2 regions of the Arthrobacter sp. AD-310 genome follow, and region 2 is predicted to be linked to the other one. Evidence: riboswitches for the same ligand, from Rfam matches in the RefSeq annotation. Region 2 holds a riboswitch; the other holds the start of a gene.
What was found. A riboswitch is a leader RNA that binds a small molecule or an ion and turns the genes downstream of it on or off. The one in region 2 is predicted to bind glycine.

Region 1 (4,616 bases), on a different contig from region 2:
ATGGAGGCGAACTCCGGCCAGGAGATGGCTTCCATCTCCACGGTGGCGTTCAGCTTCATGGTGCAGGAGCCCAGCGGGATCATGGTCCGGTCCAGCGCCAGGTCCCGGTCGGAGAGCTTGCGGATGTAGCGCAGCAACTGGGTCTCGGACCGGTGCGTGTTGAACACCGGGTGCTCCAGGTAGCCGGAGGTGCGCAGGGCGGATTCGGGCAGGTCGAAGCCCTTCGCGTCGCCTACCGGGCCGGCGCCAAAGGCGACGGCGACGGCGGACAGCGTTGCCGCCGTCGTCGTCTCATCAATGGAGACCCCCACGGTGTCGGCGTCGACGAAGCGCAGGTTGATGCCGCGGGCTTCCGCGGCGTTGATGACCTTGGCGGCCTTGCCCGGCACCCGCACGGTCAGGGTGTCGAAGAAGGAATCGGCGACCAGTTCGCGGCCCATCGCGGTGAGTGCGGTGGCCAGGACGCGTGCCTTGTGGTGGACGCCCTCGGCGATCGCCTTCAGGCCGTCCGGGCCGTGGTACACGGCGTAGAAGGAGGACACGATGGCCAGCAGCGCCTGGGCGGTGCAGATGTTTGAGGTGGCCTTCTCGCGGCGGATGTGCTGCTCGCGGGTTTGCAGGGCCAGGCGGTAGGCGGGGGCGCCGGCGTTGTCCTTGGAGACACCGACGATCCGGCCGGGAAGGGTGCGTTCCATACCTTTCTGGACGGCCATGTATGCGGCATGCGGGCCGCCGAAGAACAGCGGGACGCCGAAGCGCTGGGTGGAGCCGACGGCGATGTCGGCGCCCTGCTCGCCCGGCGGCGTGATGAGGGTAAGGGCCAGCAGGTCCGCGGCAACGGTGACCAGGGCGCCGCGGTCCTTGGCCTCAGCGATCACTCCGGACTGGTCCCAGACGCGTCCGGAAACACCGGGTTGCTGCAGCACGATGCCGTTGATGGCACCCTCGGGCAGGCCCTTGGACAGGTCGGCGACCTCCACTTCGAAGCCGAGCGCCTCGGCGCGGCCCTTCACGATGGCAATGGTCTGGGGCAGGCAGTCGGCGTCCAGGACCGTCTTGCCATCCTTCGCGGACTTGTCCTTGTTGGCCCGGCGCATCAGCAGCACGGCCTCGGCTACGGCAGTGGCTTCGTCCAGCAGGGAGGCGTTGGCCACCGGGAGGGCGGTGAGGTCCTGGACCATGGTCTGGAAGTTCAAAAGCGCCTCCAGCCGGCCCTGCGAAATCTCCGGCTGGTACGGGGTGTAGGCGGTGTACCAGGCGGGCGACTCAAGGATGTTCCGCCGGATCACGGCCGGGGTGACGGTGTCGTAGTAGCCCTGGCCGATCATCTGGACCGCGGTCTTGTTCTTGCCTGCGATCCGGCGCAGTTCGGCAAGGACCTCGACCTCGCTGAGGGCGTCGGAGAGGCGCAGCGCGGTTTCCTGCCGGATGGATGCGGGCACGGCCATGTCAACGAGGCCGTCCACGCTGTCGTAGCCGACGGCCTTGAGCATGGTGTCGACGTCGGCCTGCCGCCGGGCGCCGATATGGCGGTCAACAAAGGCTGTTGGGTGGGATTGAATCGTCATGAGGAACTCCGGGTCTTGGCCGGCCAGGGTGGCACGGCGTGGGATGGGTTCCTCCCCGCTCTGTATTGGACCTGAGAGATTCCGCGTGGCCTGCTGGTGGCAGGGGCCGCTTGCACCGTCGGTGAACCAGTAAAACCGGTTACTTTCCAGAGTTGCCTCGCCGTGACGGTACATGGGCCTGAGAGATTCCTGGGGAGGTTTTGCTCCTACGGCGCCTGCCCGGGTAATGGTCCGGGAGGGCTCTCCCGTCACAGCTCGAAAGGCTTATTCAAATGTGGGTGATTCGGCTCACAAGGTACAAGACTTTTCAACCAAAAAGCAAATCCGGGCCTTCGTGCGGCGGTGTGTCCGGGCCGGGCGATTTTGTGACACACGCGGCTTGACATGCCGGCGTGACGGGCAACACACTGATCCGGTGGCTGGCGCCGTTGCCGGCTGGCTCCACCGATTCGGAGCAGCCTCTGCGTGTCGATGGTCCTCCCGGGGACCGGGCCGGCCACCCCTCAACAATTGAAGAGCCTTTGACCTGCGGCGGGAGAGTCCTGCCCGGTACATTCAGCAGGCGCCGTAGGAGCAAACCCTCCCCAGGAAACTCTCAGGCACCCGTACCGCCGCGGAAAGGCAACTCTGGAAAGCAGCGAGGCACGGCCTGGCTCACCGACGGTGCAAGCATGTCCCGGCACAGGGCGTGCGGAATCTCTCAGGTCCAATACAGAGCGGGGAGGAACCGAATCCATGCGGCGCCACAGGTGCTGCTTGAACGATGGAGTTCCTCATGACGATTCACCCTCCTGCGTCCTCCGGCGGCCAGCCAGCCCGCGGCGCTGCCCCTGCCGCCTCCGGCCGGCCCAGCGAACCCCCGCACCTGGAGCGGCAGTTGAGCAACCGGCACATCCAGCTCATCGCCATTGGCGGGGCCATCGGCACCGGCCTGTTTATGGGCTCGGGGAAAACAATTTCCGCGGCCGGCCCGTCCGTGATCTTTGTCTACATGATCATCGGCTTCATGCTCTTTTTCGTCATGCGGGCCATGGGCGAACTGCTGCTGAGCAACCTGAACTACAAGTCCTTCAGCGACTTCGCGGCCGATCTCCTGGGGCCATGGGCCGGGTTCTTCACCGGCTGGACCTACTGGTTCTGCTGGGTCATCACCGGAATCGCGGACGTCATCGCCATTGCCGGCTACTCGCAGGAGCTCTGGCCGGGCCTTCCGTTGTGGATCCCCGGCCTTGCCACGGTAGCCATCCTGCTGCTGCTGAACCTCGCCACCGTGAAGGCCTTCGGCGAAACTGAATTCTGGTTCGCCCTGATCAAGATCGTCGCCATCGCAGCCCTGATCATCGTGGGCCTGGTCATGATCTTCACAGGTTTCCAGAGCGAGGCCGGGGCAGCCGGCTTCACCAACCTGTACAGCCACGGGGGCTGGTTCCCCAACGAATTCATGGGCTTCGTGGCCGGCTTCCAGATCGCCGTCTTCGCCTTCGTGGGCATCGAACTGGTGGGCACCACCGCCGCCGAGGCCAAGAACCCGGAGCGGAACCTGCCCAGGGCCATCAACGCCATCCCCATCCGCGTCCTGCTGTTCTACGTCGGGGCCCTAGTCATCCTCATGTCGGTCACCCCGTGGACCCAGTTCGCCGCGGGCCACAGCCCGTTTATTGGAATGTTCTCCCTGGCCGGACTCGGAGCGGCTGCCACGGTGGTCAACCTGGTGGTCCTCAGCTCCGCCATGTCCTCCGCCAACTCCGGCATCTATTCGACTTCCCGCATGGTCTTCGGCCTCGCCCAGGAGGGCGACGCCCCCGCCGTCTTCAGCCGCCTGTCCGCGAGGAAGGTGCCCAGCAACGCGCTGTTCCTCTCGTGCGTCCTGCTGCTCTCCGGCGTCGTTCTCATGTACGCGGGACAGGACGTGGGCAAGGCGTTCGAAATGGTCACCACCGTGTCCGCCGTCTGCTTCATCTTCGTCTGGTCCATCATCCTGGCCAGCTACATCGCGTTCCGGCGACGCCGCCCGCACCTGCATGCGGCGTCGAAGTTCAAGATGCCCGGCGGCATCCCTGCTGTATGGGCCGTGTTCGGGTTCTTCGGCTTCGTCCTCTGGGCGCTGACCACGCAGCCGGATACCCTTGCCGCCCTGCTGGTTACCCCTGTCTGGTTCCTCATCCTCGGAGTCGCCTGGGCTGTCCTGCGCCGCCGGCCCGCCCACCTCGCGCGCTTCGAGGTCTTCCGCGCAGAACTGCGGGCCGACCGGATTGCCGCCGATGGCAGGATCGCCGGCGGCAGCGCCGGCGATCCTGCAGGCGGTCCTGCGATCGAGAAGATGGAGGCGCGGAAGTGACCGTAGCGAAGACCCTCCCCGCACCCCGGCCGGCGGCGGGGGCCGGGGTGGACACCGAGTTCATCCTCACGTTCCACTGCCGCGACGCATTGGGGATAGTGCAGGCTGTAGCCGCCTTCCTCCTCAAGCAGGAGTGCTACATCGTCGACATCAAGCAGTTCGGGGACAAGGCCAGCGGCGAATTCTTCATGCGGGTCCACTTCAGTGCGGAGGAAGCATCCGACGGCGGCCTGTTGAGGGAGCGGTTCGGTCCCCTCGCCGGGGACTGGGGGATGCAGTGGCGGCTCGAGCCGCGCGGACGCCGCCGGAAAGTACTGGTGATGGTGTCCAAGTACGACCATTGCCTCCGGGACCTGCTGGCCCGGTCCCGCGACGGCGACCTGCCCGTGGAGATCGTCGCGGTGGTGTCCAACCACCCCGACAGCGCGGAACTGGCTGCCTGGCACGGGATCCCGTTCCATCACATCCCGGTGACGGCCGAAACCAAGCCCGAGGCCGAAGCGAAGCTGATGGAACTCGTGGACGGCCTGAACGTGGAACTGGTGGTGCTGGCCCGCTACATGCAGGTGCTGAGCGACGACCTGACCCGAAAGCTGGACGGCCGCGCCATCAACATCCACCACTCGTTCCTGCCCAGCTTCAAGGGCGCCAAGCCGTACCACCAGGCGCACGCCCGCGGGGTCAAGACTGTTGGCGCCACGGCGCACTAC
Region 2 (4,616 bases):
GCCATCAGGACCAGGCCAATCGCCGCAGTCACGTGGACGCCGGAAGCGAACGCGCCGGCCGCGGCAGTGCGCACAGCATCCGCCAGGGGAGTGGGCAGGGTGGATGCAAGGTCCATGGCACCGGCCAGTGTCTCCCGCGCACTGTGGACGGCTCCGGGTGCGGACGACTCCGCCAGGGCCGCCGGCAGCCGCAGGTTGTGCTGGTATGACGCTGTCAATATGGAGCCCAACACTGCGGTACCCAGCAGTGCGCCCACCTCGTAACCGGTCTCCGATACCGCCGCCGCGGCGCCCGACTTTTCCGGCGGGGCCGCACCCAGGATGAGGTCGTTGGAAATGGTCTCCGCCGTGCCCACTCCCAGCGCCAGGACCAGCAGGGCGGCCAGCAGCAGTGAGGGGCCGCCGTCGTGGTTTCCAAACGCGACCAGGCTGTAGCCCGCAGCGCTGAATGCGAGCCCGGCGCCCACCACGAATCCCGGGCGGACCCGCCGCACCAGCGGCACCACCGCAAGTCCCGACACGACCGTGGCGGCAAGCGCCGGGATCATCGCAACCCCCGCTGCCGACGGAGTCATCCCCTCGAGGAGCTGCAGGTGCTGCGCCAGGAAAAGGATGAAGCCGTTGAAGGAGAACAGGGCCAGGACATTGGCGGTGATGGCCATGCTGAACACACTGTTCCGGAACAGGGACATGTCGAGCAGCGGATGCTCCAGCTTCAGCTGGCGCCGGACAAACACCGCCCCCATCGCCACACTGAACGCCGCGGTGGCGATGCCGGCAGGGGATGGCCCCTCCGTTGCCATTTCCTTGATGCCGTAGACCAGGGGGACCATCACCAGCAGTGAGAGCAGGACGCTTGGGACGTCAACCTTGCCGGGGGAGGGATCCCTGGACTCGGGAATCAGTGCCGGCCCCAGGGCCATGAGCGGCAGCATCAGGGGAACGGCGACGAGGAAGACGGCGCCCCACCAGTAGTGCTCGACCAGCCAGCCGCCGAAGATTGGGCCGAGGGCTGCGCCGCCGGAGAAGCCTGCGGCCCAGATGCCCACCGCGAGGCGGCGGCGGTTGGGTTGCGGGAAGATGTTGCGGATCAGGGACAGCGTGGAGGGCATCAGCATTGCGCCGAAGAACCCCAGCGACGCCCGCCCGGCGATCAGCCACTCCGCGGTGGGGGCGAACGCCGCGGCTGCCGACAGTGCAGCGAAGCCGAAACTGCCAATCAGCAGCAGGCGGCGCCGGCCGATGCGGTCCCCGAGGCTGCCCATGGAAACCAGCAGGCCGGCCAGCACCAGCGGGTATGCGTCGACGATCCACAGGAGCTGGACGCCCGAGGGATCCAGCGCGCGGGCGATGGCCGGCAGGGCGAACGTCAGGGCTGTGTTGTCCACGGCGACCAGCAGGACCGGAAACATCAGCAATCCCAAGGCGAGCCAGTCCCGACGGGAGGCGCGGATGCCGGAGGCGCCAGCGGGGGAAACCGGGTGCCGGGTGCGGGAAGGGGAAGTGGTCATGAAATAACTATACCGTCCAGACGGTACAGTTATAAATGCTCCGGGGGTGAAGTCCCGCCCGCCCGGGAAGGCATGATGGAAGGCATGCCCCGAAAACCTGTAGCGCGTGAAGCTGTCCTCGACGCCTTTGAAGCCCTCCTCATCGACGTGGGGGAGCGGGCGGCGACCCTGGACGCTGTCGCGGCAAAAGCCGGGGTTTCGAAAGGCGGCCTCCTCTACCACTTTCCCAACAAGGAAGCCCTGATCCAGGTGCTCCTGGACCGCCTGGACCAGCTTGCTGGAGCAGACGCCGATGCCATGGCCCGGGCGGACGAAGGTGCGGCCGCGTATTTCATCCGCACCTCCGTGTGGGCCGGCACCCCGCTGGACAGGGTGATCGTTGCTGCCACCAGGCTGGCGGAGGTGGCGCACGAGGAGACCCGGCGCCGGTTCGCCGCCATCCAGCAGCGCTGGCTGGACGAAATTGCCGCTGACGTGGGGCCTGCACTGGCGAAGGCTGTGCTCTACATGGGCGACGGCCTGTACTTCAACGCCATGCTCTCCGTAGGCCCCGCGCAGGCCGGCGGTGCAGGCTCCGACGTGGACGACCTGCTGGCCGCCCTGGAACGGCTGCGCCGGTAGCCCTGCATGGGCCTGCCAATGGCCCGGCGACCAGTTGCCTGCCATTTGCCCGGCGACCATTTGCTACGTGGCCGGGGGCGTAGGACAATTAATCGCTGTGGGAGCCGTTGCCGGCTTCCGCGCAATCCAAGTGAATAGCCTTTGATCTGCGGCGGGAGAGTTCTGCCGGAAGTACAGCAGGCGCCGTAGGAGCAAATCCTCCCCAGGAATCTCACAGGCCCATGTACCGCCGCGGCGAGGCACCTCTGGAAAGCAGCAGGCAGTCCGCCCGGTGAATCCCCACGGAATCCCGGACTGTTGTGCTCACCGACGGTGCAAGCGGAGCCCGGCCCACGGCCGGCACGCGGAAACTCTCAGGTCCAATACAGAGCGGGGAGGAACCCGAATCGCTGCGGCGTACCCTGCGCCGCCTGAGTACCTGGAGTTCCTTCGTGTCGGTTAGTTCAGCCTCCACCACCTTCGTAGACCGCCATATCGGCGCACGCCGCCAAGCGGACGTCAGCGCCATGCTCAAGGCCGTCGGCTACGACACCGTCGACTCCCTGGTTGACACCGCCGTTCCCAAGGTCATCCGGCAGGAGACCGCGCTTCGGCTCTCCGACGCCCTTAGCGAGGTTGAGGTCCTTGCCGAGCTGCGCCGCATTGCCGGGAAGAACAAGACCGCCGTGCAGTTGATCGGGCAGGGCTACTACGACACCGTGACCCCGCCGGTGATCCGCCGCAACATCCTTGAGTCCCCGGCCTGGTACACCGCCTACACCCCGTACCAGCCGGAGATTTCACAGGGCCGGCTCGAGGCGCTGCTGAACTTCCAGACCATGGTCCAGGACCTGGTGGGACTGCCCATCGCCAACGCGTCGCTGCTGGACGAAGCCACCGCCGTCGCCGAAGCCGTGCTGCTGATGCGCCGCGCCAACAAGGCCAAGCCGGCCGCCGACGGCAAGACCGTCCTGGACATCGATGTGCTTCCGCAGACCATCGCGATCGTGAAGGGCCGCGCTGAGGCGCTCGGTTTCGAGGTGGAGGTCGCCGACCTGTCCCAGGGCCTGCCCGAGGGCGACATCAACGGCATCGTGCTGCAGCAACCCGGTGTTTCCGGACGCGTCTGGGACCAGTCCGGAGTGATCGCTGAGGCCAAGGAACGTGGCGCCCTGGTCACCGTTGCCGCGGACCTGCTGGCGCTGACCCTGATCACGCCGCCGGGTGAGCAGGGCGCGGACATTGCGGTCGGCTCCGCCCAGCGCTTTGGCGTCCCGCTGTTCTTCGGCGGCCCGCACGCCGCGTACATGGCCGTCCGAAAGGGCCTGGAGCGTTCGCTGCCCGGCCGCCTGGTGGGCGTTTCCAAGGACGACGCCGGTGTCCCCGCCTACCGCCTCGCGCTGCAGACCCGCGAACAGCACATCCGCCGCGAGAAGGCGACGTCCAACATCTGCACCGCGCAGGCGCTGCTGGCGATCGTGGCCTCCATGTACGCCGTGTACCACGGCCCGGACGGCCTGAAGGCGATTGCCGAAACCGCCCACGGCCACGCCCGCACGCTGGCAGCTTCCCTTGCCGCCGCCGGGGCTGACGTCCTGCACACCAGCTTCTTTGACACCCTGACCGTCCGCGTCCCCGGCCGTGCGGCCGTCATCCTCGCCGACGCCGAGGCCCGCGGCATCAACCTGCGCTTCGTGGATGCCGACACCGTGGGCATTTCCCTGGATGAAACCACGACGGCGGCCATCGTCGCCGAGGTCGCTGGCATCTTCGGTGCCACCGTCACCGGCGAAGGGAAGTTTGCCCTGGAAGCCGGTGTCGAACGGTCTTCCGACTACCTCCAGCACCCGGTTTTCAGCACGCACCGGTCCGAGACCCAGCTGCTGCGCTACATCCGCAAGCTCTCCGACCGGGACCTGGCGCTGGACCGGACCATGATCCCGCTGGGCTCCTGCACCATGAAGCTGAACGCCACCGCCGAGATGGAAGCCATCTCCTGGCCGGAATTCGCGTCCATCCACCCGTTCGCACCTGACTCCCAGACCGAGGGCTGGCGCGAACTGATCGCCGGGCTGGAAGCTGACCTGACCGAGATCACCGGCTACGACCAGGTGTCCATCCAGCCCAACGCCGGATCCCAGGGCGAACTCGCCGGCCTGCTGGCGATCCGCGGCTACCACCATTCCCGCGGGGACGAACAGCGCAACATCTGCCTGATCCCGGCCTCGGCGCACGGCACCAACGCCGCCTCCGCGGTCCTGGCCGGCATGAAGGTCGTGGTGGTCGCCACGGCACCTGACGGAACCATCGACCACGCCGACCTGCAGGCCAAGATCGAGGCCCACAAGGACGCCTTGTCCTGCATCATGATCACCTACCCGTCCACCCACGGCGTGTACGACGGCGACGTGACAGAGATCTGCGACGCCGTCCACGCCGCCGGCGGGCAGGTCTACGTCGACGGCGCCAACCTCAACGCCCTGGTCGGGCTGGCGCAGCCGGGCA

Region 1: linked by a shared signal. The riboswitch ahead of gcvP (aminomethyl-transferring glycine dehydrogenase) and the one ahead of gcvP (aminomethyl-transferring glycine dehydrogenase) in region 2 are both predicted to bind glycine.

Annotation. Positions count from the first base shown of each region.
Region 1 is NZ_BAAHNO010000047.1:235-4,850, reverse strand. It holds gene gcvP (aminomethyl-transferring glycine dehydrogenase) at 1-1,568, opposite strand, end outside; glycine riboswitch at 1,725-1,826, opposite strand; glycine riboswitch at 2,091-2,189, shown strand; glycine riboswitch at 2,191-2,293, shown strand; gene ACYQ1Z_RS19790 (amino acid permease) at 2,344-3,906, shown strand; gene purU (formyltetrahydrofolate deformylase) at 3,903-4,616, shown strand, end outside.
Region 2 is NZ_BAAHNO010000008.1:20,594-25,209, forward strand. It holds gene ACYQ1Z_RS04965 (MFS transporter) at 1-1,511, opposite strand, end outside; gene ACYQ1Z_RS04970 (TetR/AcrR family transcriptional regulator) at 1,596-2,132, shown strand; glycine riboswitch at 2,275-2,371, shown strand; gene gcvP (aminomethyl-transferring glycine dehydrogenase) at 2,564-4,616, shown strand, end outside.